3 regions of the Microlunatus elymi genome follow, and region 2 is predicted to be linked to each of the others. Evidence: predicted binding sites of a transcription regulator. Region 2 holds the regulator's gene; each other region holds the start of a gene.
The links. The regulator LexA, encoded in region 2, represses DNA repair genes until DNA is damaged. The targets are predictions, from matches to a motif close to TCGAACANNTGTTCGA.
Positions count from the first base shown of each region.

Region 1 (10,163 bases), 1.2 Mb from region 2:
ATCGTGATCGCGGCGTTCGGGTCCGGCTGGGCGATTCTGGCCAACGCGGTCAGTTATCTGTCGTTCATCATCGCGTTGAGCATGATCGATCCGACGAAGCTGCAGCCGACGGTGCTGACCAAACGAGCCAAGCGGCAGATCCGCGAAGGACTGGCGTACATCCGCGGCCGCTCCGACATCATCCTGGTGCTCTGTATCGCCTTCTTCGTCGGCACCTTCGGGCTGAATTTCCAGATGACGTCGGCGCTGATGGCGCAGCAGGTCTTCCACAAGGGCGCCGGGCAGTACGGCATCCTCGGCACCTTCATGGCGGTCGGTTCGCTGGCCGGCGCGTTGATCGGTGCCCGGCGCAAGACCGCGCCCAGGGGCCGGTTCATCATCGCGGTGGCGATGGCGTTCTGTGCGATCGAGATGGTCGTCGGCATGATGCCGACCTACTGGACGTACGCAGCGCTGTTGCCGATCATGGGGCTCGCGTCGATGCTGACGCTGAACGCGGCCAACATGAGCGTGCAGATGGGCGTCGATCCGAAGCTGCGCGGGCGCGTGATGGCGATCTACATGATGGTGATGCAAGGCGGTACGCCGATCGGTGCGCCCTTGCTGGGTTGGGTTGCCGGCGTCTTCGGCGCCCGCTGGACGTTGATCGGCGGCGGCCTGATCGCCCTGCTCGGCGTGATGGCATCGGTAGCGATCATGGCCCGCCGTGGCGGCATCACCATCTCGCCCCAGATCAGCCTGCGCCCACCCCGCCTGGGCATGCACACCCGCACCCGCTGACAAGGCTGCACCGATCTGAGGGGCCCCGCCCAAGGCCCTGAGCCTGTCGAAGGGCTGGTAACTGGGTGCGGTCGGTCGGGTGTTCGGGGCTCTCCGCGCGGACAACCAGTCCGCACGATGCCCTGGATCCCTTGCCTGGTAAGGATTCTGGCGGCTGGTCCTGCGTGTCGGTCGGGCATCGTACGGACGGCCAGGCCCATCCACGTTCCGCGCGGAGAGCCCCGAACCCCCGACCTCGGCGCATGGTTGGGCCCGTCGGTGGTCGGCCGTCGACACACGCGGCATCGCCGGGCATCGGGCCGTACCGATTCGGCCGTTCTCAAGGCCCCTGAGCCCGGTCTGCGCTGCCTGCTCGGGCACTGTCGCCGCCACCCAGTCGAGGTGTACCCGCGCACTGCCGCAGGGTGCAATCAGGGCTGCCGCACGACGGCGCGGACTCCAGCTGCTGACGGCCGCCACTGATGGGTTGGTGGGTCAGTCGTGTGTGGGCGCGGCGGCTTGCCAGATGTGGTGGGCGAAGGGTCCTTCGCCGAGATCGTGGGCTCCGGTCGAATTGACCAGGAAGACTCTGCCGTACGGCGCCCGGAACAGGACGGTTCCGGGCTCGGGTTGTCGTCGGTTCCACAGTCCGTGGGTGATCACTCGGTGTTCGGGTCGGGCTTCGGGGCCGAGGTTGTTCTCTCGGGTTTGTCCTGTGCGGCCGGGTCGGTAGGGGTCGCTGTGGTCCAGGTCGAGATGTGGGCCGGTGGAGGTGGAGAACGGGAAGTCGCTGCCGGGGCGTTTGAGGAACATCCGTTCTCGCATCGGCCTTGGGATTTCGTAGGCGTCAACCGGAAGCAGGTCGGTGTTCAGGTCGATCACCGGTTTGATGGTGACCTGGCAGCCGTGCAGCCAGTCGGCGACCAGGCTGGACACGACCGGCCCGATGTCCTCGACCCGGACCACGCCGAGTCCGTGTTGCAGGGTTTCGTGGGCGATGTGCAGGTAGAGGGTGGCGTCGGGCCGCAACTTCGCGGGGTCGGTTGGCTGATCGCCCGGATCGCGGCCCGGGCCAGGTTGTGATCATGATCGAACCGGGGATAGCGGACCGGATGATCGTGGCCGGGTTGGGTCTCTGGTCCTTCGACAAGCTCAGGACCCTCGGGCTGGGCTGGGTGCTCGCCGGCCGGATCATGATCATCCTCGGGCAGATCCTCATCACCGAGTGCGGAGTCGAACAGAGAGGGTGCGTCGTCTTCGGCCAGCAGCCGTAGGGCGTAGGCGGGGTTGGCCAGGATCCCGATTGCGGCCGCGCGGCGTTCGTCCTTGGTCCGGTCGTCACCGCGGCGTCCGAGGAGGTCGGCGAACCGGTCGACCATCGCGTCGAACCAGATCACGTCACAGGCATCGGCCCGGGCGAACACGGTCTTGCAACCGTGTTCGGTCGCCTGGCCGACCCAGACGCCCTTCTCGCGTTGGCGGCGTTCGGCCTCGGCGGCGATCCGGTCGGCGTCGACCTCGATGATCTTCGCTTCCACCAGGCGCATCAGGGCCGCCCGGCCCAACCGACCGACATAGTCGGCGACGGCGGCGTCGACCAGGCCGGCCTGCTCCACACTGAGGTGCCGGGTGGCTTGGGCGATCAGTTGCGCATCGGCGCCCTCGATCTCGAAGGTGCGGACGCGGGCCAAGAGTCGGGGCAGCCGATAGCGCAGGTCGAGGGCGTCGGCGATGAAGTACCGGCCGGCCGTGATCGATTTACGCAGGTGGGTGGCGAACTCCGGGATCGCGAACTCGGCCATCGCCGGGGTGCCGGCGCCGCCGGGATGGATCGGCCTGTCCCCACCCGGGATCGCGAGCTGATGCGGGTCGATCGACTCGGCCGGATGGTAATGGGCCCATTCGACGGCCTGGATCAGTTTGGTGTTGCGACCGATCAACTCCTGCCGGTCGGCATCATCGAGGCCGCGCAAGATCTGCGCCGCGTCCCGACCGCCCTCGTTGATCATGCACCTGACGGTACAGACGACCTCTGACAAAACATGCCCGTCGAAAGCCCAACCCTGCAAGAGAAATCTCCGAATGTTCTGCCGAACGTGCGTCCGGTCTGGGGTAGGGTGCGGCGGCTGTGATCACGCTCTGGAGTCGGGGCCCTGACCTTGTCGACGGGCCGGACGCTGTACTCATGGCCCGGCGGCTGTGGTGGTCCTTCGACCGGATCGGGACCCGTCGGTTGCGTCCCCTGGGCTCCGGAGGTTCACGTCGCATCGATGGTCCGTCGCGCAGAGAGCCGAACACCCGACCGACCGCACCCCGGCTACCAGCGCTTCGACAATCTCAGGACCCTTGAGTCGAGTTGGCTGGCCGCGTGCCTGTTCGGCCCAGAGGGGTCGGCCCGCTAGTCGCGAGGTCGGGTGTCGGGTCTCTCGCCCCGAACGTGGATGGCCGGGACGTCCGCACGAGCTGACCGGCCCTTCGACAAGCTCAGGGCCCTTGGAGTGCGCTCACGATTCGAATCAATGCTCAGGACATATGGGTTGCGTTCGGGTGGCTGAGTTGTTCGGATGTTGTTGGGTGTTCGTGAACGGGGAAGGGCATGAAGGCGGGTGCGGTCGGTGACGCGGGTTGTGGTTCGGGACGGGGTGTGCGAATCCGAGACCGATACGGAACGGGCGGAGAGTTGGCTGGCGGCTGCACGCCGGATCGCGGCGCCGGACGAACCGGTGGCTGATGATCTCTCCGGCGACTGCAAGCTGTTCGCTGTTGATCATGATCTGCGGATCGTGCTACGACCGATGACGCGAGGTGATCTTGCTGACGTCCTGCGGTGGCGGCAAGCCGATCACGTTCAGCGCTGGTTCGGTGGGCGCTCGACCCTTCAGGAGATCAGTGACCGCTATGGGCCGCGGATCGACGGCGACGAGCCGACGCGGATGTCGGTGGTCGAGGTGAACGGGCGATCGATCGGTTTCATCCAGGACTACGTGATCAAGGACTATCCCGAGTACGCGATCTTGACGCCCGATGCCGATGCGATCGGTGGCGACTACCTGATCGGAGAGCCGAGTTGGATCGGGCGCGGCATCGGCACCCGACTGATCTGGACCTGGCTCACCGGTCTGCCGGATCAGCATCCCGCCAGCAGCAAGGTGTTCGTGGCACCCGACCATCGCAACACCGCGTCACTGCGCATCCTGGCCAAGACCGGGTTCGAGCAGGGCGTCTGGTTCGACGAACCACAACGTGACGGAACCGTGGCGACGCTGGTCGGTTGCGCTCTTGATCTTGAGGTCGTGATCGGCCGCTGACCAGCAACACGGCCGGGCGTGCTCTTGACAGCGCCACCCGGGCCGCAGCAGAATCGCCCGGAAACGTTTCCAAACCAGGATGGAAGCGGACAGGATTCGGCAACGCCGCCCGAAGGAGTCCTACCTCGATGAGAGCCGTGCGCACCCTTCGCCCGATTCGTACGATCTTGATCTTCGTCAGCGCGTTGGCGCTGGTCCTGACCTCGACGGTCGGGGCGCATGCCGGCCCGCGACATCAGCGGCCGACGGACGGTGCGACAGCGATGGCACGGGCGAGGGTCGCCGCCGATGTGTTGATGGGCTCCTACGATCCCGGCAAGGCGTGGTTTCCTTCCAGCTGGTGGAATTCCGCGGTCGCGCTGGAGACCATCGGCGACTACATGCAGCGCACCGGCGACCGCCGCTTGGAAATCCCCCACTTTCGTGAAGGCATGCACTATGAGGAGTTGTCATGCCAGAGAAGCGACGGAAGTTCGACGCGGAGTTCCGCGAGGGCGCTGTGCGGCTGGTGCACGAGTCCAACAAGTCGATCGCGCAGGTCGCCCGTGACCTGGGGGTCAACGAGGGCACCCTGGGCAACTGGGTGGCCCGGGACCGTGAACAGCGTGAAGGCGTCAATAGCCTGTCCAAAGATGATCTTGACGAGTTGAAGCGGCTGCGCTCTGAGAACGCCGAGCTGCGGATGGAGCGTGATGTTCTCAAGCGTTCCGTGGTCCTGTGGGTGAAGGAGGCGATGAGGTGAGCGTGGCACGCTTCATCGCCGACCAGAGGACCTTCTACCGCGTCCCGATCGCGGTCTGCTGCGCCATCCTCGGCCTGAGTGTGGGCTGGTTCTACAAGTGGATCAAGTCCCCGGTCACCGACCGACAGCAGCGGCGCCGCGAGCTGGATGCTGCGGTGCTGGCCATGTTTGAGGCGTCCGGTCGTACCTACGGCTCACCGCGGATCCACCGGGATCTGGTCGATGCCGGCTGGAGGGTGGGCCACAACACGGTCGCCGACTCGATGACCCGCCAAGGCCTGCAGGGCAGAAAACGCAAACACCGTAAGGGATTGACCAAACAGGACCGCAAGGCGGCCAAGTTCCCGGACCTGGTGCAGCGGGACTTCTCCGCCCGGGCGCCGAACTGCAAATGGTGTGGCGATATCACTGAGATTCCGACCGATGAGGGCAAGCTCTACATGGCCACGGTGATCGACTTGTTCTCGCGCAAGCTGCTGGCCTGCCCGATCAGCGATCACCCCGACGCGCCATTGGTCTGTGATGCGATCAAGATCGCCGCGGCGGTCCGCGGTGGCCGGGACCACATCGAGGGTGTGATCTTCCACTCCGACCGTGGATCAACGTATACAGCGAAGGACTTTTCCCTGCTGTGTAAGAAGAAACTCGGGATCCGACAGTCGATGGGACGGGTCGGATCCTGTTTCGACAACGCGGCAGCGGAGTCGTTCTTCTCCACCCTCGAACACGAAGTCCTGTCCCGCCACCACTTCGAAACCAAAGCCCAAGCCAGGGCTGTCGTCCTGGCCTGGTGCCACCAGTTCTACAACGTCCAACGACGGCACAGCGGCGCGGCCTTGCTGCCACCCGACCAATACGAGATGATCACCGCTGACCAACCGGCAGCGGCCTAAACCGAAACCCTTCACGATTTCGGGGAAATCTCAGCTACCTGCCTCAACTCGACCGGACTTTCGAACAGGACCAGGGAGTCTTCCCACCCGGAGAGTTGTCCGGCGACCCGCTGCTGGGCAACTTCACCAGTCGCGCCATCGACGATTCGGAGTGGTGGGCGCTCACCTGGATCGAGGCCTACGACCTCACCGGCCAGCAGAAGTACCTGAACATGGCGGTCAAGATCGCCGACTATGTGCAGGGCTACTGGGACGACACCTGCGGCGGTGGTGTCTGGTGGAATGCGGAACGGACGTACAAGAACGCGATCACCAACGGGCTCTACATCCGAATGACCGCCGAGCTGCACAATCGGCTGCACGGTGACCGGACCTGGCTGGACCGATCCCAGCGGGCCTGGGACTGGTTCACCGGCAGCGGGATGATCAACTCCGACAACCTGGTCAACGACGGGCTGGACAACTGCAAGAACAACGGTCAGACGGTGTGGAGCTACAACCAGGGCCTGGCGATCGGCGCGGCGGTCGAGCTGTGGCGGGCCACCAGCGATGATCAACTTCTGCACACCGCGCGGAAGCTCGCCGACGCCGCGATCAACTCCGACGAGTTGACCTCGAACGGCATTCTGACCGAGTCCTGCGACGCTGACGACAAGACCTGCGACGACAACGGCAAGCAGTTCAAGGGGATCTTCCTGCGCTACTTCGCCGACCTCGCCGAAACCACCCAGGCTCCCGAGCTCACCGCGTTCGTCGCCGAACAGGCCGACACCATCTGGGGCCAAGATCGCGACGCGGCCAACCGGCTGGGCACCCGCTGGAGCGGTGCTGCCGGGGACGCCGATCATCCCAACGCGTTCGACTGGCGGACTCAGGCCAGCGCGCTGAGCGCCTTGATCGCCGACGTTCCGCGTCGTACGCCGGCCAGGTCGTTGTCGGCAACGATGGACCCGGCGCAGCCGGTGATCATGCCCGGCAACGCCCGGACCGCGATCACTGTTGATCTTGCGGTGACCGCCACGGCCACCCGCTCGGAGAAGCTGAACGTCCGGCTCGATCTGACAGCGCCGAAGGGCTGGACCGCCCGGTCCGCGCAGCGATCCGTGCTTCTGCGGCCGCACGGCAACGCCGAGCCGGTGCGTACCGTCGTACCTGTCAAGATCAACATTCCGGCAGGCGTTGCCGACGGCCACTACACGGTGACTGTCGAGGTCAGCGCCGGACACGGCCTGAGCTTCACCGCGCAGACCGACGTGCTGATCGCCAGCAAGATCGACTTCGATGCCGGTACGGCAGCCGAGACTCCCTGGCTGTACGACGCGGACGGCTCGCAGAGCAACCAAGCGGGCAGCCGCTTTGCCGACGGCAACAGCCACTTCAGCTACCGATTCCCGTTCCCTGCCGACAGTGCCAGTGCCAAAGCAACACTCGACATCGACAACGAGTACACGATCGAGGCCAGCGCGGACGGCAAGACCTGGACCGCGTTGGCCAAGGAAGATCAGCAGATCCACGACGGTGAGAACAGGGCCGAGCACACTGTCGACCTGACGCCGTACTTGGGCATCGACAAGGTCGTCTACCTGCGCGTCGGCGACTCCTTCCCGAATGACGGCTGGGGCGGTCGGATGTATCACCTGACCGCGACGGCCAGTTCCTGATCTCCCGCGTCCTGTTCTGCTCGCGCGCGCCGGATCCGCATCTGCTCCGGATCCGGCACCGGCGCGGCAGCCAGCAACGCTCGGGTGTAATCCGTCGCCGGGTCCGTCAGCACCTTCCCAGTCGGACCGGACTCGACCACCTCACCGCTGCGCATCACCAGCACCTGATCACTGATCTGATCAACCACCGCAAGATCATGGCTGATAAAGATGCACGCGAATCCCAACTCCGCTTGAAGATCCGCGAAGAGCGCCAGCACCTCCGCCTGCACCGAGACGTCCAACGCACTAGTCGGTTCGTCGGCGATCAGCAGACTCGGCCGCAGCGCGAGGGCACGCGCCAGAGCCACCCGTTGGCGTTGGCCGCCGGACAACTCGCCCGGCAGTCGCCGGCCGAAATGCCGAGGTAGCTGGACCTGTTCCAGCAACCCGCCGACTCGGTCGGTCAACTCGCGCCCGGACGCGATCTTGTGCACCTGGAGCGGTTCGGCCACGCAGTCGGCCACCGTCAGCCGCGGATCGAGCGTTGTCGCCGGATCCTGTTGTACGAAGCCGATGTCACGCCGCAGTCGGCGCAGTGACCCTTGGTCCAGACCTGCCAATCCAGTGCCGCCGACCAGAACTCTGCCGCTGTCCGGGTGCAGGGTGCCACTGGCCGTGCGGGCCAAGGTCGACTTGCCCGAACCGGACTCGCCGACAACTCCGAGAACCGAGCCACGAGGAAGCACGGCGGACACGTTCCGCAACGCGGTGAAGCTGGACCTCCCGCCACGGCCGCGATAGCTGAGCGTGACGTCGATGAACTGAACGGCGGCGCCGGCATCGACGCCGGCATCGACGGCGGCAATGCTCGCCGGATCGGCCGCCGCGCGAGCCGGGATCGGTCCCGGTGTCGACACCGGATCAGGAAGCCGCGGCACAGCGGCGAGTAGTTCCCGGGTGTACGTGGTCCGTGGCGCCCCGAACAGCGAGATCACGTCGCCGCGCTCGACCATCCGGCCGCGCCGCAGCACCAGCACGTGATCAGCGAGGTCGGCCACCACACCCATGTTGTGGGTGATCAACAAGATCGCAACTCCGTTGCGATCCCGCAGTCGCGCCAACAACGCCAGAATCTCTTCCTGGACGGTGACATCGAGCGCGGTGGTCGGTTCGTCGGCGATCAGCAGCGACGGCTCGCCGGCCAGCGCGAGCGCGATCACGATCCGCTGCTTCTGGCCGCCAGACAGCTGATGCGGGTAGCCGGCGAGGATGCGCCGGGTGTCCGTCAGCTCCACCATCGACAGCAGGTCCGCCGCACGATCGCGGGCCGCACGGCGGCCGTGTCTGCCGTGCGCCCGGAGCGCTTCGGCCAGCTGCCAGCCGATCGTCCGTACCGGATTCAACGCGGTCTGCGGCTCCTGGAAGACCATCGCGGCTCCGCGGCCCCGCACCGTACGCCAGTCGACCCGACCGGACAGCAGGTTGTCGGTCAGCGCATCGTCATGATCATCACGCCCGGGCACCGCCAGTCGGATGGTGCCGGTCGCGCGGGCGGTGGGAGGCAACAGTCCGAGCACCGATCGGGCCGTGATCGTCTTGCCCGATCCGGACTCGCCGACCAGCGCCAGCACCTCACCGTGCGACACCGTGAAGGAGACATCGTCGACCGCCGGTGGACCGCTGCTGCCGTCGAAACGGATGGTCAGGTCCGACACCGTCAGCACCGGATGCCGGCCGGACGAGGACCCGGTCGGCCGGCCGGCGACATTCTGCTCAGTCATAGATCTTCGCTCCTTCGGCCCAGACTCGGGCACGTTCCGATGGCGCCGTGGACGAGTAGGCGCCGGGGAGATAGCGGACCGGTGCAGCGTTCCGGTGTAGCCGAAGCTGCCGCGTCCCTTCGTCAACTCCCAGTCGACCGGGCCACCGCGGTCGGCGCCGATGCTGATCCCGGTGAACGGAGCCATCTCCCGACCAACTGCGGCACTTCGGCAAGATCAACAACCGCGACGCCGTCGGTCAAGATCAGATTCCAACGGAATTCCGGCAGCGCCTGGAAGCGCACGGACAGTCGCTGGTGTCCGAGTCCGAGATTGATCATGCCGCTGTGGTGGATCCGGCCGTACGCGTTGAAGGTCAAGAAGGCCGCCGGCTCGCCACGGTCGTCCGGCTCGACGGCGACCAGGTAGCCGCCCCCTTGATCGCCATGACTGATCAAGACCCCTTGATCGCCCGCTGCCACCTGGAGATCGATGACGATCTCCAGGTCTCGGTGCTGCAGCAGCCGTGCCGACCGGACCCGTTCCAGGGTCGGGGTGCCCGGGTACAGGGTCACCGGGTCAGCGAAATGATCATCGTCGGGTCGCCGCAGGGCGCCCGCAGGACCATGATCATTGAGCGGGAAGACCCGGTTCTGCCGGGCCGCCCGCTCCCAGGCCGCGGCCAACTCGACCAGCACCTCCGGTCGTGCGGCGGCGAGGTCGGTGGTCTCGGTCGGATCGGTGATCAGATCGTAGAGCTGCCATTCCTTGTCGTCACAGGGTGTGCCGGGCCGATGGCTGGTGACGATCTTGAAGTGCTCGTTCTGATAGGCGCGATTGCCACCGGTCTCGTTGTACTGCTCGACGTGCCGGGTGACCGCGTCGGCCGACCGCACCAGCGCGGCGGCGCTGACGCCGTCGACCTCCGGCGCCGGGATTCCGTGCCGATGCGTCGATCGGGCCACCCCGGCCAGCTCCAGCAGGGTCGGGGTCAGATCGGTGACGTGTACGTACTGCCGGCGCAAACCTCCGTCGCAATCGCCACGGATCCGGCCGGC
Region 1 covers NZ_CP041692.1:4,646,090-4,656,252, reverse strand. The annotation lists gene FOE78_RS21235 (MFS transporter) at 1-780, shown strand, start outside; gene FOE78_RS21230 (hypothetical protein) at 1,255-1,695, opposite strand; gene FOE78_RS21225 (DUF222 domain-containing protein) at 1,638-2,768, opposite strand; gene FOE78_RS21220 (GNAT family N-acetyltransferase) at 3,375-4,067, shown strand; gene FOE78_RS21215 (transposase) at 4,519-4,809, shown strand; gene FOE78_RS21210 (IS3 family transposase) at 4,806-5,702, shown strand; gene FOE78_RS21205 (glycoside hydrolase family 76 protein) at 5,798-7,363, shown strand; gene FOE78_RS21200 (dipeptide ABC transporter ATP-binding protein) at 7,336-9,126, opposite strand; gene FOE78_RS21195 (arylsulfatase) at 9,249-10,163, opposite strand, start outside.
Region 1: FOE78_RS21225 (DUF222 domain-containing protein) is a predicted target of LexA. The motif match lies at 2,850-2,865, and genes of this name have one in related genera.

Region 2 (10,163 bases):
AGCGATCGCGAGCTGGTGATCGGCGCGCTGCGCCGGCTGAACTGAGCTCGTGGCAGGACTACCGCAGCCCACCGAAGAACTCGCGCAGATCCTTGATCAACAAGTCCGGCGCCTCAAGCGCGGGAAAGTGCCCGCCGCGGTCGTGGATGGTCCACCGGACAAGGTTGTGCCGGCGTTCGGCGATGGCGCGGATGGTGCTGTCGCCGGGGAAGATCGCGACGGCCGTCGGCACGCCGGAGCGTTCGGACTGCGCGCCCCACTGGCCGGATTCCTTGTACAGCAAGAAGGATGAGCCGATGGTGCCGGTGAACCAGCCGATGCTGACCTGGGTCAGCAGGGCGTCGTCGTCAATGGGCTCGTGGGCGTAGCTGTTGACGACGTCGGCGACCCAGGCCAGCTGCCCGACCGGCGAATCGTTCAGCGCGTAGGCGAGGGTCTGCGGCCGGGTGCTGTGAACGGCCGCGTACGAGCTGGTGTCGCGTCGGCTCCAGTCCTGCAGGCTCGCCAGCATTCTGCGGTCACGTTCGTCGAAGCCGCTGGCGTCCTCGCCCGGCGACGGGATGGTGATCGGGCCGTTCAGATGCACGCCGACGACGTGTTCGGCGTCGATCCGGCCGAGTTGGGTCGCGACGAAGCCACCGGCGTCTCCGCCGTGCACGCCGTAGGCCTGATATCCCAGGCGGGCCATCAGTTCCTTGATCAACTCCGCGGAGCGGCTGGTGTCGGATTCTCCGGCCCTGTGGGTCGGCCCGGAGAATCCGAAGCCCGGCAGCGTCGGGATCACCAGGTCGAACGGCAGACCCGGGACGTCGTCGGATGACGCCGGCTCGGTGAGTGGCTCGATCAGCGATCGGAAGTCGGCGAACGGCCAGCCGTGCACCAGCACCAGCGGCATTGCGTCGGGACGCGGCGACCGAAGGTGATTGAAGTGCAGTCGCCGGCCGTCGATCTCGGTGACGAACTGATCGAGGCGGTTCAGGTCGGCCTGCTGTTGCTGCCAGTCGAAGCCGGTCCGCCAACGCTCCACCAACGGCCGCAGACGACGCGCCGGAATCCCGTACGACCAGCCGGCGTCCTCCAGTTCATCCGGCCAGCGGACCGCGGCCAGCCTGGCCCGCAGGTCGGCAACGTCGGCGGCGGGGATGTCGATGCGGAAGGGTTCGATCGCCGGAGTGGTCATGATCGGCACGATACGGACACCTCCGGTCAGCCGGTGTCCGCTGTTCGGGGCAGGGAATGACCGTGAGAGGGTTGGCGATGCGCCCGCAGGACCGGCGGGCTGATCACGGCTCGGGACGGGCCGGAGCGGAAGGAAGTTGATCATGGCAGCCGATGATCTTGCTGCGGTGCTGGCCGATCGCCCGTACCCCGGGCGAGTGGTGATCGTTGCTCGGACCCCAGCCGGGCTGGCGTGTGCGTACGCCGCCACCGGCCGGAGCGAAGCGTCTCGGCAGCGCCGGATCCGGCTGACGGACGACGGCGATCTGAGAGTGGAGCCGACCGTCGGCGACGCCGACGATCCGCTGCGGCACTACCGGGCCGTCCGCCGTACCGACCGGTTCTTCGTCTTCAGCAACGGAACCCAGACCGATCCGGTGGCCGACCGGCTGGCCGCCGGTGAACCGGCCGCAGTCGCGCTGGAGGACCTGGAGTACGAGGGCGACCCGCCGATCTTCACCCCGCGCATCACCGCCGTCGTGTCCGACGACGATCAGGTCTGGCTCGGCGCGGCCCACCGTGGCTCGGCAGATCGAGCATCCTCCGACACCAGCGTGACCCGAGTCGGGGCGCTGGCGGCCGGTGAGGGCATGTTGCTGTCCACCTATCGCGGTCCGGTCGCGGACCCGATCACCAACACCGGCCCGGTGCCGATCACCAGCACTGCCGCCACCCACCGCGAACTGGCCGAACAGCTGTGGGCTGCGCTCGACACCGAACGCCGGGTGCTGGCTGCCGGCTTCGTCCCCGGTGATCATCTGGCCGATCCGGTGTTGCTCAACGCCGCGGACAGCGCAGGCTGATCGGCAATCAGTCACATCCCTCGGTGAGCTCCAGCACCGCGTCGGCCAGCCGGTCGTAGTCGTCCGGGGTGTTGTACGGCGCCGCCGCGATCCGCAAGTAGGACCGGCCGTCGTGCGACGTCACCGGCACCTGGATGCTGTACTCCTCGCTCAGGGCCCCCGAAAGTTCCCGCGCCCGGTCGCCGGCGTGACTCTCCGGCAGCGGCACCAGACGCATGGTCGCGGCCGGACGCTGCGGCAGACCCTGCAGCGAGCTGCCGAACCGCGCGGCAACCCGTTCCTGAGCCTCGGCCAGCATCGCCGCCTGGCGATCGATCTGCTGCCAGCCGCCGAGCCCGGACCAGAAGTCCAGGCCGTCGCCCGCCGACAGCCAGCCGGAGTAGTCCCAGGTGCCGGGGTAGTCGAAGCTCGCCGCATATCCGTCATTGAGCTGCCAATTCATCGTCGCCGGATAGGTCCGGTCGCGATAGCCGGCCACGGTCCACAGCACCGCGGTGCCGCGCGGCGTGTAACACCACTTGTGCAGGTTTCCCACCCAGTGGGCGACGCCGAGTCCGGCGATGTCGACAGGCAGAGTTCCCGGCACATGAGCGGCGTCGGCGAGCACCGGCGCGTCGACCGCGTTCGCGATTGCCGCGACCGGCAGCACCATCGCCGTCGGCGAGGTGATCTGATCGACGATCACCAGCCGGGTCCTCGGTCCGCACTCGCCGGCGTACGCGGCGACGATCGTCTCGTCATCGGCGCCCACCCCGAACGCGGCCGTCCGGATCGCGGCGCCGCGCCGGTCGGCCCAGTTCTGAGCCGCCATGGTGACGGCGCCGTAGCCGTGATTGCAGACCACGATCTCGTCGCCCGGCCGCAGGTCGAGTGAGCCGAAGACCGACGACACGCCCTCGGACACGTTGCGGACGAAACCGACGGCCTCGGCGTCCACCTGCAGGAAGTCGGCGACCCGATGCCGGGCCCCGGCGATCAGGCCCGGCAACTGGTGGCCGTTGAAATGATGCGGATTGCGTTCGGCCCGGTTGCGCCAGTCCTCGGCGGCACGGCGGACCGCGATCGGGGCACAGCCGAAGGCGCCGTGGTTGAGGTGCAGGACTTCCGGGTCGAGGCCGAAGACATCGAGGAGCTCACGGTTCACCGGATGATCATCCCTGGTGCTCTGCCGGCGATGTCACCGGGCTCGATCGGGTCACCGGGCACGATCGGGTCATGGGGGCCGATCAGCTGGCCTGGTCGTCGACCTTGATGTTGAACAGGACCTTGTTGCCCTCGACCGAGGTGACCTTGACGTTCACGCCGTACTTGGAGTCGCCGGCGGTCAGCGTGCAGCGCATGGTGGTGCCGACCTTGCCCTGCAGATCGCCGGGGCAGGTCACGTCGTCGGGCTTCTGGCCGACCTGCTTCTGCAGCTGGGTGCTGATCTGATTCTCGACATCGGCCTGGGAGACGGTCAGGGTGCCGCAGGCGCTCAGCAGCAACGTGGCCGCGGCAAGGCCGGCTCCAGCAATGGTGACGAGGATCTTCTTCATGGGGCGTACTCCGCTCTCGGGTTCGGGCCAGCGAGCAGACGCTACGGTTCGTACGGTTCACGGCAGCCTCCCGCGGAGGCGGCTCGGCGGGTGATCGTCGTCTCATCGATGGCCGGCGGATGGCGCGGCGAGCGGCGCTGGGCTAACCTTTGTGAGGTTTACCTAACCTAATTCACAAGGAGTCGTTGCTGTGATCAAACCCGTCCGGGCGCTGGTGGCCCTGGTGAGCGTGCTGGGACTGATCGTGTTGGCGGCCTGCCAATCCAGCGCCACTCCGCAAGCCGGCCAGTCCGCCGGGTCCGGTGGTTCCTCGGCTTTCCCGGTCACCATCCAGCACGCGTTCGGGGCGACGACGATCGAGAAGAAGCCGACCCGGGTCGTCACCTGGGGCTTCGGCAGCACCGACGCCGCGCTCGCGCTCGGCGTCGTACCGGTGGCGATCCCGCAGCAGACCTACGGCGCCGACAAGGAGGGCCTGTTGCCGTGGATCAAGCAGAAGCTGACCCAGTTGAACGCCAAGACGCCGGCGATCCTGCCCAATCCCAGCGGTTCCGACGACGTGCCGTTCGAGGAGATCACCAGGGCGCGGCCGGACCTGATCCTGGCCAACTACTCCGGTATCACCAAGCAGCAGTACGAAACGTTGAGCAAGATCGCGCCGACCGTCGCCTACCCCGACAAACCCTGGGCAACTCCGTGGCGTGACGTGGTGACCACAGTCGGCGAAGCGCTGGGCCAATCGGCAGAGGCCGAGAAGCTGGTCGCCGACACGGACCGGACGATCAAGGACAAGGCCGCCGCCTACCCTCAACTCAAGGGCAAGACCGTCGCCGCCGTCTGGGATGTCGGCGGAACCTTCTACGTCTACAAGGACAGCGATCCGCGGGTGCAGTTCCTGACCGACCTCGGGCTGGTGAATGCGCCCAGCGTCGATCGGCTCGCACCCGACGACGAGAACTTCTACTACACGTTGAGCTATGAGAAGACCAGTTCGCTGACCAGTGACGTGCTGGTCGTGTACGCCGACGACCAGAAGGGCATCGACACGTTCTTGTCCAAGCCGTACGCGAAGTCGATGCAGCAGGTGAAGGCCGGCCACGTCGCTCCGGTAGTCGGGCCGGCGTTCGTGGCCGCCGTGTCCCCGCCGACCGTGCTGTCGCTGCCGTGGGGGATCGACGGCTATCTGAAGGCGCTGTCGAAATCGGTCAACGGCTGACCCATCTGCTCGAGGGCAACGCGACCAGCCAGGTCAGAGCCGGCGCAGGACGGCGACCACCTTGCCGAGGATCGAGGCGTGATCGCCGTCGATCGGATCGTAGGCGGGGTTGTGTGGCATCAGCCAGACGTGGCCGCGGGTCCGCTTGAACGTCTTCACGGTCGCCTCGTCGTCGAGCAGCGCTGCGACGATGTCGCCGTTCTCCGCAGTCTGCTCCTTGCGGACCACCACCCAGTCGCCGTCGCAGATCGCGGCCTCGATCATGGAGTCGCCACGAACCTCGAGCAGGAAGAGTTCACCCTCGCCGACCACCTGCTTGGGTAGCGCGAACACGTCCTCGAAGCGCTCCTCGGCCAGGATCGGACCACCGGCGGCGATCCTGCCCAGCACCGGGACATGAACCGGCGCTGGGAAGGCATCGTTGATGGCCGTCTCGTCGGTCGTGCTCGCCGTGCCCGGCAGCGACCGAACCGCGGCCGAGTCCGCACCGAAGTCCTGCGGCAGGATCACCTCCATCGCCCGCGGCCGATTCGGGTCGCGACGCAGGAATCCCTTCTGCTCCAGCACCTTCAGCTGGTGGGCCACGCTGGACGAACTGGCCAGGCCGACCTCCTCGCCGAGCTCGCGAATGCTCGGCGGATAGCCGCGGGTGTCCACCGCTTCCTTGATCACCTCGAGCACCCGACGCTGTCGCGGGGTGAGCCCGCTGGCGTCGGCCGGTCCGTCCGGCAGTGGTGTCACGGTGGCATGCTGCGCCAACTCGGCCGACCGGGCCCGGGCGGCCTCGATCTGCGCCTCGACGTCGGAATTCTTCGGCCGACCACGGCGGAGCGTCTGCACCGGTGCGGGCGGAGTGGATCTCGCCCGCGCGGTGGTCTTCTTCGCTGCCGCCCTGCGGCCCGAGCTGGGAGAACTCTTCTTCGAATCGGCCATGTGCTCACCGTAGAGAAGACCGCCGACAGAATCAAACAATTGTTCGATGTGTCGCCCGGCGTGTCTCTGACCGGCGCCGCCGCAGGGCGCCTTTCGGAAGAACTGTCAGTGGCCTCTGTTGTGATCGTCACGGCTGCTTCTCCGGTCGCCGAAGAACTGTCGGAGGGCCGGTGCAGGGCAGATAACGAATGAGAACGGCTGTGCGAATGGTCTTGCGGATCGCACGGTCATGGGTTAAGAATCAAACAGACGTTCTATCGAACATGCGTTCGAGGTCAGGGGATGCAAGATGAGTGCGACAACGATCGAAACCTCAGCGGTGCGGAGCTCGGTCGACCGGCCGACCAGGGCTCGGCGGCCGCGGCCCAGCCGTGGCAGCGGTCGAGCCGGCCGTCCGGCGACCCGGTCGGTGACCGGCCTCGACGCTCCGTCGCTGCGCCGGTCGCCGGCCGGATCCGCTGAGGTTCGTGGCTGCAGCACGGCGCCTGTGCGTCGTACGGCTGTCGCCGCCGGGTCGGCCGGCTGGCGGCTGACGAGTCGGGGGATCGCGGTCGTCCTGATCACCGGGGCCGTGCTGGTGGCTGCCGCGATCACCGTGATCACCGCGACGGCGATCACGGTGACGTCGGACAACTACATTCCCTCCCAGTCCGCCCTCGGTAACCGCTGACGCGGCCGGCGGGTGCCATGCGCATCGCCGGGGTGAAGAATGGGTCTCGTGTCAGCTGCCGGTCCCAAGCATTCGAAGGCGGCCTCCGACCCAACGACGTACGGTGCCGGCTCGGTCCCGCATCCGACGGCCCGCCGGGCTCGGGGCCCGGTCGGTGTCGGCGCCTTCCTGGCCGGCGGGCTGGCCCTCAGCCTCGTCTACCGGACCACGGGGCTCGGCATTCCGTGCCCGTTCCGCGCTGTCACCGGCTGGCAATGCCCGTTGTGTGGCGCCACCAGGATGGGCGCCGAGTTGTTGCGTGGCGACCTTCCTGCCGCATTCGGCTACAACCCCGGCGTGTTCATCGCACTCGTCGTGCTGGCACTGTCCGCAGTGGCGTGGACGGTGGCTGCTGTGGGCGGACCGACGTTGCGGCTACCGCGCCGGCTCGCGGATCCGATCCACCGCGTTCCGGGCTGGTCCTGGATCTGCGTCGCCGCGGCTGCCGCGGTGCTCTACGCGGTTCTTCGCAATCTCCTCTGACCGGTTCGCGTCGCGCCGTTGGTGCCCTGCAGGCCAACGGGCCGCCCGGGCGACCGGCTCCGCTGACCGACTCGCGAAGTCCGGCACAGGACGGTTGACGTCTCCGCTGGAGCGGCCTAAGATCCATATCTAGTAGTTACACGGGTGTGTTTCCTCCACAGTTAGTGGTCGCTATCCACACGCCGTCCACATCGCCACCCACAAGTCATCCCCAGAGTTGTCCCCAGTCGGGCACCGGGTTTGTTTCAGATCCAACAGCTTGATTCCAGCTCGAACGTGGAGAGAAGGCTCGTCGTGCACTGCCCGTACTGCCGGCACACCGATACCCGGGTGCTGGATTCGAGGGTCGCCGAGGACGGCAGCAGCATTCGCCGCCGTCGTCAGTGCCCCGAGTGCGAGAGCCGGTTCACCACGATCGAGCAGATGCAACTGGCCGTGATCAAGCGCTCGGGTGTGGTCGAACCGTTCAACCGCGACAAGGTCGTCGGCGGTGTCCGGAAGGCCTGCAAGGGCCGGCCGGTGAACGAGGACGAACTCGCCAAGCTCGGCCAGGAGGTCGAGGACGCGCTCCGCGGCTCGGGCAAGCCCGAAGTGCCGGCCGACGAGGTAGGCGTAGCCATCCTCGGACCGCTGCGCAAACTCGACCAGGTCGCCTACCTGCGATTCGCCAGTGTCTACCGGCAGTTCGGTTCGGTCGACGACTTCGAGGCCGAGATCGCCATGCTCCGGGTGGAACAGGAACCGCTGGGTATCGAACCGCTGATCCCCGAGTTGGCGTCCGGCCCGGTTCGCCCGGCGTCCCGCTCGACCAAGTCGGCGCGCAGCCGGCCCAACGCCGGCAAGACGGCCGCGGTCAGCAGACCCGCGGCACCCCGGACCCGAAAGGGACCGACCTGAGCCCCGGGACGGGCTCAGGCACCTGGGGAAGGGTGCATGGGTCCGTCCCGGCCAACATCAGACATCAGCAAGACCCGAGATTCAGCAGTCCGACGAGACCTAGGCGTCCAGAGATGGGCGGACAGGGAGAGAGGCAGCCACCAATGTCCGAAACGACCCGATCGGACCAGAAGTCCCAAGCCGGTAAGGAACAGACCGGCAAGAAGCTGGCCGGCAGTGCGCAGCAGCGCGGTCTGCGGATCGAGCGCGTCTTCACCACCGAGGGCGTCCATCCGTACGACGAGGTCAGCTGGGAACCGCGAGACGTCGTCCAGACCAACTGGAAGACCGGCGAGACCGTCTTCGAGCAGAAGGGCGCGGAGTTCCCCGACTTCTGGAGCGTGAACGCCTCCACCATCGTCACCACCAAGTACTTCCGCGGCGCGGTCGGCACCGATGCCCGCGAGCACAGCCTGAAGCAGCTGATCAACCGGGTGGTGCGGACCTACCGCAAGTCCGGCGAGGAGAGCGGCTATTTCGCCACCACCGCCGACGCCGACATCTTCGAGCACGAGCTGACCTGGATGCTGCTGCACCAGTTCTTCAGCTTCAACTCGCCGGTCTGGTTCAACGTCGGCACTAACGCCCCGCAACAGGTCAGCGCCTGTTTCATCCTCAGTGTCGACGACTCGATGGACTCGATCCTGAACTGGTACAAGGAAGAGGGGTTCATCTTCAAGGGCGGCTCGGGTGCCGGTCTGAACCTGTCGAGGATCCGTTCCTCCAAGGAGCTGCTGAGCTCCGGCGGCACCGCCTCGGGTCCGGTGTCGTTCATGCGCGGTGCGGACGCGTCGGCCGGCACCATCAAGTCCGGCGGCGCCACCCGGCGAGCAGCCAAGATGGTGGTCCTCGACGTCGATCACCCCGACATCGAGGAGTTCGTCGAGACCAAGGCGCGCGAGGAGGACAAGATCCGCGCGCTGCGGGACGCCGGCTTCGACATGGATCTCGGCGGCAAGGACATCGCCTCCGTCCAGTACCAGAACGCGAACAACTCGGTCCGGGTCACCGATGAGTTCATGCGGGCGGTCGAGGACGGCGCCGAGTTCGGGCTGCGCGCCCGGCACACCGGCGAGGTGATCGAGACCGTCGACGCCCGCGAGCTGTTCGCCAAGATCGCCCAGGCCGCCTGGGAGTGCGCCGATCCCGGCCTGCAGTACGACGACACCATCAACGACTGGCACACCAACCCCGAGACCGGCCGGATCACCGCGTCCAACCCGTGCTCGGAGTACATGAGCCTGGACAACAGCTCCTGCAACCTGGCCAGCCTGAACCTGCTCAAGTTCCTGCGGGACGACGACACGTTCGACGCCGGGCTGTTCAGCAAGGCGGTCGAGCTGATCATCACCGCGATGGACATCTCGATCAGCTTCGCCGACTTCCCGACCGAGGCCATCACCAAGACCACCAAGGACTATCGGCAGCTCGGCATCGGCTACGCCAACCTGGGCGCGCTGCTGATGGCCACCGGCCACGGGTACGACTCCGAGGGCGGCCGCGCGGTCGCCGCCGCCATCACCTCGCTGATGACCGGCGTCGCCTACCGTCGATCGGCGGAGTTGGCCGCGGTGGTCGGTCCGTACGCCGGCTACGCCCGCAACGCGGACGCGCACCAACGGGTGATGCGCAAGCATCAGGCGGCGAACGACGAGCTGCGGACGCTGTCCTCCTTCGACGGCGACATCCACAAACTGGCCGGCAAGGAATGGGCACAGGTGATCAAGCTCGGCCAGCAGAACGGCTTCCGCAACGCGCAGGCCTCACTGCTGGCTCCGACCGGCACCATCGGCTTCATGATGGACTGCGACACCACCGGCATCGAGCCGGACTTCTCGCTGGTCAAGTTCAAGAAGCTGGTCGGCGGCGGTTCGATGCAGATCGTCAACCAGACCATCCCGCGGGCCCTGAAGATGCTCGGCTACACCGGTGAGACCAGCGAGGCGATCGTCGAGTACATCGCCGAGAACGGTCATGTGATCGACGCTCCCGGACTGAAACCGGAGCACTACGAGGTCTTCGACTGCGCGATGGGTCAGCGTTCCATCAAACCGATGGGCCACGTCCGGATGATGGCGGCCACCCAGCCATTCCTGTCCGGTGCGATCTCCAAGACGGTCAACCTGCCGGAGGCGGCGACCGTGGAGGACATCGCCGAGGTCTACCGCGAGGGTTGGAAGCTCGGGCTGAAGGCGCTGGCCGTCTACCGCGACAACTGCAAGGTCGGTCAGCCGCTCAGCGACGGCAAGGCCAAGTCCAAGGACACCTTGGTCGAGCCGGAGCAGAAGACCGAGGCGGTCAAGGTCGAGTACCGGCCGACCCGCAAGCGG
Region 2 covers NZ_CP041692.1:3,486,046-3,496,208, reverse strand. The annotation lists gene FOE78_RS24575 (ATP-dependent DNA helicase) at 1-45, shown strand, start outside; gene FOE78_RS15600 (epoxide hydrolase family protein) at 59-1,180, opposite strand; gene FOE78_RS15595 (IMP cyclohydrolase) at 1,323-2,021, shown strand; gene FOE78_RS15590 (aminotransferase class V-fold PLP-dependent enzyme) at 2,029-3,165, opposite strand; gene FOE78_RS15585 (DUF4333 domain-containing protein) at 3,248-3,556, opposite strand; gene FOE78_RS15580 (iron-siderophore ABC transporter substrate-binding protein) at 3,747-4,772, shown strand; gene lexA (transcriptional repressor LexA) at 4,806-5,705, opposite strand; gene FOE78_RS15570 (hypothetical protein) at 5,706-5,897, shown strand; gene FOE78_RS15565 (hypothetical protein) at 5,995-6,375, shown strand; gene FOE78_RS15560 (DUF2752 domain-containing protein) at 6,424-6,897, shown strand; gene nrdR (transcriptional regulator NrdR) at 7,192-7,794, shown strand; gene FOE78_RS15550 (vitamin B12-dependent ribonucleotide reductase) at 7,938-10,163, shown strand, end outside.

Region 3 (10,163 bases), 2.2 Mb from region 2:
GGTGACCGCGGCGGCCGCGCTGGAGCAGGGTGCCAAGCCCGACACCATGGTCGCCTCACCCGATCGGCTGCTGCTGCCGGGCACGACCACCTATCTCTACAACGAAAACAAGTCCTCCTGCGGTGGGGCCAAGATCACCCTGACCCGTGCGCTGGACGTCTCCTGCAACACCGCCTTCGCCCAGCTCGGACTCGACCTGGGCGAGGACAAGCTGCGCGAGCAGGCGGTCAAGTTCGGCTTCGACGCCCGGCACCTGGACGAGGTCGGCGGCGTAGCCAGCGTCTTCCCCGACACCCTGAATCAGTCCGAGCTGGCGCAGTCGGCGATCGGTCAGTACGAGGTCGCCGCAACCCCGTTGCAGATGGCGATGGTGTCGGCCGCGATCGCCAACCAGGGCAAGGTGATGGAGCCGTACCTGGTCTCCTCGGTCCGCTCGCCCGACCTGCAGGTGCTGTCCACGACCAAGCCCAAGGAGATCTCCGAGGCGATGAGCCCGCAGAATGCCAAGGAGCTGTCCGACATGATGGTCGACGTGGTGCAGAACGGCACCGGCACCGCGGCACAGATCCCCCAGATGTTGGTCGCGGGTAAGACCGGCACGGCGCAGTCGGCGCCGGACCGCAAACCGTACGCCTGGTTCACCGCGTTCGCCCCGGCGGACGACCCGCAGGTCGCGGTGGCGGTGATGGTGGAGGACGCAGACATCCCCCGCCAGGACATCGCCGGTGGTGCCCTGGCGGCGCCGATCGCCAAGGCGATGATCGAGGCGGCGGTGAAGAAATGATCCGGGTACGCGTCATGCAACGATGTGCCCGGCGAAAGGAAGTCGGTAGATGACACAGCCCGAGACACCGGCGCACCGAGTCGTGGGTGGCCGATACGAGCTGGGGGAACTCCTCGGTCGTGGCGGCATGGCGGAGGTACGCCGTGCCGTCGACAACCGTCTCGGCCGCCCGGTGGCGGTCAAGGAACTCCGCACCGACCTGGCCACCGACCCGACCTTCCAGGCACGGTTCCGGCGGGAGGCACAATCGGCCGCCGGCCTGAATCATCCCAACATCGTCGCCGTCTACGACACCGGCGAGGAGACCGATTCCGCCACCGGCGTGCAGATCCCGTACATCGTGATGGAGCTGGTCGAGGGTCCGACGCTGCGCGACATCCTGCGTGAGGGCCGCAAGATCCTGCCCGAACGCGCGCTGGAACTGACCGTCGGCGTGCTGGATGCGCTGACCTACAGCCATCGCGCCGGGATCGTGCACCGCGACATCAAGCCGGCCAACGTGATGCTGACCCAATCCGGCAACGTCAAGGTGATGGACTTCGGCATCGCTCGCGCGGTCGCCGACACCTCGGCCACCATGACCCAGACCGCCGCGGTGATCGGCACCGCGCAGTACCTGTCGCCGGAGCAGGCTCGCGGCGAGACGGTCGACGCCCGCAGCGACCTCTACTCCGCCGGCTGTCTGATGTACGAGTTGCTGCTCGGCCGGCCGCCGTTCACCGGCGAGTCGCCGGTCAGCGTTGCCTATCAGCACGTCCGCGAGGCGCCGGTCCCACCGAGCCAGCTGGATCCCTCGATCAGCCCGGAGATCGACGCGATCGCGCTGAAGGCGCTGGCCAAGGAGCCCGACGACCGCTATCAGTCGGCCCGGGAGATGAAGTCCGACATCAACCGCGTCCTCGCCGGTGAGCAGGCCACGGTCGCGCTGGCACCGGTCGGTGCAGCGGCGGTGGCCGCAGAGGATGCGGATGCGACCCGGGTGGTGCCGGCCACACTGCCCGGCTCCGGTCCGGAGGATCTGGACGAGGAGGACGAGGAGCCGAAGAAGAAGCGCACCGGTCTGGTCGTCGGCCTGATCATCGCGATCGTGGTGGTGCTGGCCGCGCTCGGTGCCGGCGGCTGGTACTGGTGGAACAGCCAGCATCCGCAGGCCGCACCGCCGCCGCCGAAGGTGGCCGTCCCGTCGGTCAAGGGGATGGATCGCACCCGGGCCGAGTCCGAGATCGAGTCCAAGGGTCTGAAGGCCAGCATCAGCAACGTGAACGGCGCCGACGACGCGACCGTGAACACCGCAGTCGAGCAGTCCCCGGCGGCGCAGACCAAGGTGGACCCGGGTTCGACGGTGAAAGTCAAGATCAACGTCGGGCCGAAGACGGCGACCCTGCCGGACGATCTGGTCAGCATGTCGGCGAAGAAGGCGACCGCCGCACTGGAGGACGCCGGCTTCTCCGCCGACAACATCAAGAAGGTGAAGGCTACCCAGCCCGAACCGCTGGACGCGAAGAAGAACGAGGTGCTCGCGGTCGATCCGGACGAGGGCGCAACAGTGCCGGTCGACACCGAGGTCACGCTCACCGTCGCGACCGGTGAGTCCCAGGTGCCGCGGCTGACCGGCAAACTGGAGGACGTGGCCGCTCGGGACGCCGAGGACGCCGGCTTCAAGACCAAGACCAAGCTGGTCCAGGACGAGAACAACCCGGTCGGTTCGGTGGTTGCGCAGAGCATCGACGCCGGCGAACTGGCTCCGCGCGGCACCACGATCACGATCAGCGTGGTGGACGAGCGTCCGACCCCGCCACCGACCTCTTCATCGCCGACCAACACGGCCACCGCGAAGAGCACACCCTCGGATTCCGGTTCGCCGAGCCCGTCCGACACCACCAGCCCCAGTAAGGGCGGGTAGTCGATCGGGGCCCCTTTCGGGTCGCACTTGTTTGACCACACCGGTGGGTGCCCGCACAGTCGGCGCCCACCGGTGTTCGTCCCCCACCAGAGCCGGGTTCGAACGGCACCTCTGGGCCGGACAGCGTTCGTTTCCCAACCAGACCCGGAATCCGTACGCCGCCAGCAGCGCCAGCCCGGCGCTACCTCGTGCGTTTCCCACCAGAGCCGAGTTCGAACCGCATCTCTGCGCCGGACAGCGTTCGTTTCCCAATCGGAGCCGAGTTCGAACCGAGCGCTCGCGCCCGACGGCGTTCGTTCTCAACCGTGGCGGGATTTTCGCACCATCGCGGAGCGGCCGCATACCTGGACTGTGTGCCATCCCCGACCGTCCGGGGCGGAGCGGGCGTGCGCCGGTTCCGCAGTTTTTCGAACATTTGTCCGATATCGGTGCTAGCCTGCTGGCATGAGCACGTTGACGATGCACACGACGCGGCAGTCGGTCCGCCGAGGATCGGCTCAGCACGCGACGACAACGACGACCCCGGACACGGCCACCAGCTACGAGTCCGTTCTACAGGATTCACTGCTCGATCTGGTGGACGAGATCGAGCTCGGTTCGCTGTCCGGCACGGTGGAGCGGCGCACCCTGACCCGCGGGCATGGGTGGACTTGCGGCCGGGTTGGCTGCAGGGTGCGGACGCGCTGATGCGGGAGTTGCTGCACACCGTGCCTTGGCACGCCGAGCGGCGCCAGATGTACGAGCGGGTGGTCGACGTGCCGCGGATGCTGTGCTTCTACGGTGAGGACGATCCGCTGCCACATCCGGTGTTGGACCAGGCGAAACGGCAACTCAACGAGCAGTACGGTGCCGAGCTCGGCGAGCCGTTCGTCACCGCCGGGATGTGCCTGTATCGCGACGGCCGGGATTCGGTGGCATGGCACGGCGACACCATCGGCCGCGGCAAGAGCGAGGACACGATGGTGGCGATCCTGTCCATCGGCTCGGCTCGGGCGCTCTCCCTGCGACCGCGAGGCAGCTCGACCACCTGGGCGAAGTTCCCGCTCGGGCACGGAGACCTGATCGTGATGGGCGGCTCCTGCCAACGCACCTGGGAGCACGCGATCACCAAGACCGCGAAGCCGGTCGGTCCCCGGATCAGCATCCAATTTCGCCCTGCCGGCGTCCGCTGACCACAGCGCTCCCGACCACTCCGCAACCAGGATGGCAACCGGATGGCAACCGGTGGCCACCGCGACCTATGACGGCATAAGTTGCAGGGCACAGGTGAGTAGAGCAAAGGAGTTCCGCCGTGGCCAAGATCGGCGTACAGGCAATGATGCTGAAGCAGCAGGTGGCCGATCGCGGCGCCTACGACGTCTGGGCCCAGCTGTCCCGGATCGGCTTCAGCGTGGTCGAGGTGTCCCAGATCGCACTGACCCCCCAGACCCGCGATGAGATCGCGCGGGCCAACGACGAGCTCGGCATGAGCGTGGCCGCGATCTCGGCAGGGATGGGCGAGACCGGCGGTGGCGGCAACGACTCCCTGCGCGAGTCATTCGACAAGATCGTCGCCGATTGCCACGCGCTCGGATCCAGCCGGGTCCGGATCGGCATGCTGCCGACGCTTGCCCTGAAGTCCAAGGAGTCGCTGGTCTCCTTCGCCCACGACGCGGGTGAGATGGCGCGTCGGCTGGCCGACCACGGCATCATCCTGAGCTACCACAACCATCACATTGAGTTCGCCCGGATGGACGGCGAGCACATCCTGGACATCATTCGCACCGAAGCTCCGGATCTGCGTTTCGAGCTCGACGTGCACTGGATCCAACGCGGCGGGATGGACCCGGTCACCGTGCTGAAGGCGTTCGCCGGCGATGTTGATCTTGTTCACCTGAAGGACTTCCGGATCGCGCTGCCGCCGGCCGAGGCGTTCGCCGCGCTCGAGTCCGGCGATCACAAGACGTGGTCGGAGCACTGGTCCAAGATCGTTCAGTTCGCCGAGGTCGGCCAGGGCAACCTCGACTTCTCCGGCGTGATCGAGGCCGGCATCGACGGCGGGGCGGAATACCTGCTGATCGAGCAGGACGATCAGTACGGCCGCGACATCTTCGACTGCCTCGCCGAGTCCCGCGAGCACCTGATCAAGATCGGCTACGCCGACCTGCTCTGACCCTCTCCTCCGAGACGCCGGCCGCACCCCCCGAGGTCCACAGCCGCGCGCAAAACCTGCCGCCGCACGCGAAATTTCGGGTGCGGCGGCAGTTTTCGGGTGCGGGAGTACTGGTGCCCGCGCGGCTGTTGGTCTTGACCGGGACGCGCGACCTACTTAGCGGACATCAGCGGGGCGAGGCCGGCGGCGCGTTCCGGGGCGTCCTCGTCGCCGCAGATCCGCAGCCAGTTGGCCAGCAGCTGATAGCCGTGTTCGGTGAGCACCGATTCGGGGTGGAACTGGACCGCCTCGACCGGCAGCTCCCGGTGCCGTACGCCCATGATCACGCCGCTGTCGGTCTGCGCAGTCACCTCGAGCGCGGCCGGCACACTGTCGGGCTGAATCGCCAGCGAGTGATACCGGGTCGCGGTGAACGGGCTCGGCAGTCCGGCGAAGACACCGACACCTGCGTGCTGCACCAGCGAGGTCTTGCCGTGCAACAGCTCCGGCGACCGGCCGACGAAACCTCCGTACGCGACGCCGATCGCCTGCAGCCCCAGGCAGACTCCGAAGATCGGCCGCTGCCCGGCCTGTTCCTTGATCAGGTCGATGCAGACGCCGGCGTGCTCGGGCGTACCGGGCCCGGGCGAGAGCAGGATCCCGGCGTAGTCGTCGGCGTAGCCGGGTTGCCGGAAGCGTTCGTCGTCGTTGCGCCAGACGTCGACCACCGCGCCGACCTGGGCCAGGTAGTGCGCCAGGTTGAAGACGAAGGAGTCGTAGTTGTCCACGACGAGGATTCGCAGGCCCGGTCCGGTTGCGAAGCTCGGCTGATTGATGTCTGGCACGCGGTCATTCTTCCACCGACTTGTCAGAAGCTGGTTGGCCGATAACCCAACTACGTCCTGACAAGTCGGCGGTCAGCGGTGTGGGGAGGGTGAGGTGGACGGCACCTGGGCGTATTTCAGGTCCAGTGAACCGCGGTAGGCGGGGAAGCGATCATGCGCCTTGGTGTCGACCTGGTAGCCCAGCCGGAACCGGTCCACGTACTGCTGGTAGATCCGGACGAACTCGGAGTTGTCCAGGGTCCGCCGCAGCTGGGCCTGGTTGCCGATCGCGCTGATCCGGTACGGCGGTGCGTACGGGACGCCGTGCAGGACGACCGTGTTGCCGACGCACTTGATGCCGGTGGTGGAGATCACCCGCTGCCCCTGGATCGTCATCGCCTCCGCGCCGCCGGCCCAGAGCAGGTTGACGATCGACTGGATGTCCTGCTGATGGACCACCAACAGGTCCTGATCGATGCCGTTCGCGACCACATCGGCCGGCGCATCATCGAGCGTCACCGTCAGCGACGGCCCGGTGACCGGCCGCAGCCCGGCCGCCAGCGAGCGGGCGTTCAGCTCGGAATCCTGCTCGGTCCGGCTGCCGTTGGCCGCGAGCTGGTCGACCTCACTGCGCAGCGTCGCCGCCTGGTCGGCGAGATCGGCGTTGCGCCGGGATTCAGAACGAACCAGGCTGATCAGGTCGGTGTTGCGGGCCGGGCGCAGGTCGATGCCGCGGGCGTTGACGGCGCTGATGGTGATCATCAGACCGGCCGCCAGACACACCACCCCGGTCAGCACCCGGCCGGCCAGTCGGCGCCGATTGCGCAGCCGCTGCCGAACCCGCGCACGGACCAGCGCGCGCCGGACCCGCTCGCCGATCGGACGTTCAGCCACCCGCTCCACCTCGTTGCCGTCATCTGCTCCCCCGGCCGCAGAGAATGTGCCTCGCGGGTAGGGATTGACTACGCTACCCACAACCCCCTGGTCAAGTCAGCTCGTCCGGGGTGGGATCGTCCGGGTTCAGATTGCCCGGGGTGAGATCGTCGAGGAGAGACGTTGCCTGAGTCGAAAGTTCGCAAGGCCGCCGCTGACAAGCGGAAGCGGCCGGAGTCGTCGAAGTCCGACGCGACCGGCAAGGCGTCCTCCGCGACCAAGTCCGGCACCCCGACCAGCCGCGCCTCCCGCCGGATCGTGGAGCCGGAGCCGGTGAAGCGCCCCTGGCTGTTGCCGGTGACGATCGCGATCGCGGTGGTCGGCGTCGCCTGGGGTGTGCTGTATTTCGTCGACGACTCGCTGATCGGCTTCATGAAGCCGCTGGGCAAGCTGAACATCGCCATCGCCGCGGCCCTGGTGGTGCTGGCAGTCGTCCTGTTCCTGGTGCTGCGTCCGCGCACCGGCACCCCGTACGCACCGGGCAGCCGCCGCTGGGTGCCACCGACCTTCATCGCCGTCGGCTTGTTCGGCGTCGCCTGGCTGATCGTCTACTACGTGGCCGGCACGGCGGTCCCGTTCATGAGCGCGCTCGGCAACTGGAACATCCTGATCGGCATGGCCGGGATGGCTGCCGCCTTCATCATCGCCACCCTCTGGAAGTAGTCCGACCGCACTACCCCAGGCCGGTGACCAGCTGATCGAGCCCTGCCTTGATCTGATCGACTCCGTAGCCGAGGTCGTTGCGCTGCGCCAGGAAGCGCCGCGCCTCCAGATTGGTCAGCAAGGCGCCGGCGAGATAGGTCGCGTCGAGGCCCGGCCGGACCTGCCGGATCAAGATCGCCAGATGCTGATGATGAGCGTTGTACGCCCCGCCGCCCCGGGTTCGCGGATCGTCACGCACCGTGGCCATCACCGGTGCGTACAACTCCAGCAGATCGACGAAGGCGTGCAGGAACGCCTTGATTCGCTCCACCGGCTCCGCACCCGGCCCGAGCGGAGGCGGCCCGGAAATCATCTGCTCCTGCAGTTCCCGCTCGTGCTCATCCATCAACGCGTCCACCAGACCGGCCTGATCGCCGAACCGGCGATACACCGTGCCGACCCCGACGCCGGCGTGCGCTGCGACCTCGTTCATGGTCAGTTCCTGCGGACCGCGCTCGTCGATCAGCTCCCGGGCAGCCTGCAGGATCCGCTGCCGGTTACGGGCCGCGTCCGAACGCTCCGGCGGAGGCGACTGCAGCAGCGTCAGATCACCGAGTACGGGCCGATCCCGGTCGACCGACCGCCCAGCGTTCACCCTGGCACCCCCGAAGTGCTTGTCCGACGGACCGCCGCGATCGGCGGCCAGCATCGAGACTAACCGGATCGGATTCCGGATTCGGTACGCGTCGGAATACTCCTCCTGCCCGGCATCCTCCGGCACCAGGTGCACTCGTCCGGCTCCCGGTGCGCTCGCACCCCACCACCCCGCCCTCTGCTGCTCGGCTTGGTTCCCGCGCACCTGCGGTGCAGCCGCGGATGTCGGAACCTGCGCGGGAGTACCGCAGGTGCGCGGGAAGCGTGCCGAGCCTTCGGGGTCCTGCTGCGAGGCGGACGCCGTGGTGAATCACATCAATGTTGTTTCTCCACAGTGGGGATAACTCCTGTGGACAACGGGCTGTGGATCGGCGCCAACCCACTGCCGACCCGCCCGCGATCTCCTGCTCAGGCGAGAGGGCGGCAGCAGAGGCGGGAAGTGGCCACGCCCCGAGCTGAGCAGGAGACCCGCGACCAGTCTGGCCAATCGGCCTGCGGGATCCGCGGACGAATCGCCGTACACCTCGGTGACGAGACCTCGAACGCGTCGGACGCTCATCAGCTTCTGCACAGTTCCCCAGCTGAGCCGCTGCGGCACCCGGGGTGGGCGGGCAGGAACGACTCTCAGATCGCAGCCGCTTTCCGAACTTGAACAATCAACCCAACGGGCCTATGCTGCGTAACCGGATAGCAATCCGTTTACGTTCGGCAGTACGAGGAGAACCCCCATGAGCGAGAGCGTCAAGACCGCCGTCATCTACTACAGCTCCACCGGCAACATCCATCGGCTGGCCGAAGCGGCCGTCGAGGGTGCGGAGAAGGCCGGCTCCGAGGTGCGACTGCGCCGGATCCGGGAGAACGCACCGCAGGCCGCCATCGCCAGCAACGAGGCATGGGCCGCCCACGCCGCCGCGACGGCCGACATCCCGGTGGCCGAGCTCGACGACCTGGACTGGGCCGACGTCGTGATCTTCGGCGCCCCCACCCGCTACGGCAACATCCCCAGCCAGCTGCAGCAGTTCATCGACACCACGAACCCGCTGTGGCTGCAGGGCAAGCTGGCCGACAAGGTCTACACCGCCTTCACCAGCACCCAGACCGCGCACGGTGGCCAGGAGTCCACGCTGCTGTCGCTCTACACCACGCTCTACCACTGGGGCGGAATCGTGGTTGCCCCTGGCTACACCGACCCGATCCAGTTCCAGACCGGCAACCCGTACGGCACCTCGCACATCGCCGTCAGCGAGCCGAGCGAGGTCACCCTGGACGGCCTGCGCTACCAGGCTCGTCGCGCCGTCGAGATTGCGGGCGCCCTGAAGGCCGGCCGCGCCGCCTGAGCACACCCGCCACGGATCCCTGAGCCTGTCGAAGGGTCGATTTCCCGGTCCTTCGACAAGCTCAGGGCCCACACTGCGGATGGCTACCGGCGAGTAACGTGTCCGGCATGCGAACCGCGGTCATCGTCGACGTCCTGCGCACTCCGACCGGCAAGGGGAAACCGGGCGGTGCGCTGTCCGACATCCACCCCGCCGACCTGTTGGCCCGGGTGATCCGCGGCCTGGTCGAGCGCACCGGAATCGACCCGGAACTGATCGAGGACGTGCTCTGCGGCTGCGTCAGCCAGGGCGGCGAACAGGCGATGAACATCGGACGCACCGCGGCGTTAGCAGCCGGGCTTCCCGAATCGGTACCGGGCACCACGATCGACCGGCAGTGTGGATCCAGCCAACAGGCCGCTCACTTCGCCGCCCAGGGTGTGATCGCCGGGGCGTACGACGTGGTGCTTGCCTGCGGCGTCGAGTCGATGAGCCGGGTGCCGATGTTCTCCACCTTTGCCGGCAAGAACCCGTACGAACCGCTGCAGTCCCGCTACCCGGACGGGCTGGTGCAGCAAGGAATCAGCGCGGAGCTGATCAGTGCGCACTGGAAACTCGATCGGCCGACCCTGGACGCGTTCGCCGCCGAATCTCATCGCCGCGCCGCGCAGGCGACGCAGGACGGCACCTTCGCCGACGAGATCATCGCCATTGATGATCATGAAACCGATGAGACCATCCGGCCCGGCACCACCGCCGAGGGGCTCGCCCAGCTGAAGCCTGCCTTCTACGATCCGGCGATCGGTGAACGGTTCGACGAGATCGACTGGACGATCACCGCCGGCAACTCCTCCCCGCTGACCGACGGCGCCGCCGCCGTGTTGATCATGAGCGAGGAACGCGCTGCCCAGCTCGGGCTGACCCCGCGTGCGCGATTCGTGTCCTTCGCCGTCACCGGCAGCGACCCGTTGTTGAT
Region 3 covers NZ_CP041692.1:554,842-565,004, reverse strand. The annotation lists gene FOE78_RS02430 (peptidoglycan D,D-transpeptidase FtsI family protein) at 1-784, shown strand, start outside; gene pknB (Stk1 family PASTA domain-containing Ser/Thr kinase) at 834-2,687, shown strand; gene FOE78_RS02420 (alpha-ketoglutarate-dependent dioxygenase AlkB) at 3,332-3,859, shown strand; gene FOE78_RS02415 (sugar phosphate isomerase/epimerase family protein) at 3,979-4,839, shown strand; gene FOE78_RS02410 (aminodeoxychorismate/anthranilate synthase component II) at 4,992-5,663, opposite strand; gene FOE78_RS02405 (DUF881 domain-containing protein) at 5,736-6,536, opposite strand; partial or broken gene FOE78_RS23980 (hypothetical protein) at 6,699-6,953, shown strand; gene FOE78_RS23975 (cell division protein CrgA) at 6,990-7,238, shown strand; gene FOE78_RS02395 (TetR/AcrR family transcriptional regulator) at 7,249-7,998, opposite strand; gene wrbA (NAD(P)H:quinone oxidoreductase) at 8,600-9,208, shown strand; gene FOE78_RS02385 (thiolase family protein) at 9,316-10,163, shown strand, end outside.
Region 3: FOE78_RS02420 (alpha-ketoglutarate-dependent dioxygenase AlkB) is a predicted target of LexA. The motif match lies at 3,095-3,110, and genes of this name have one in related genera.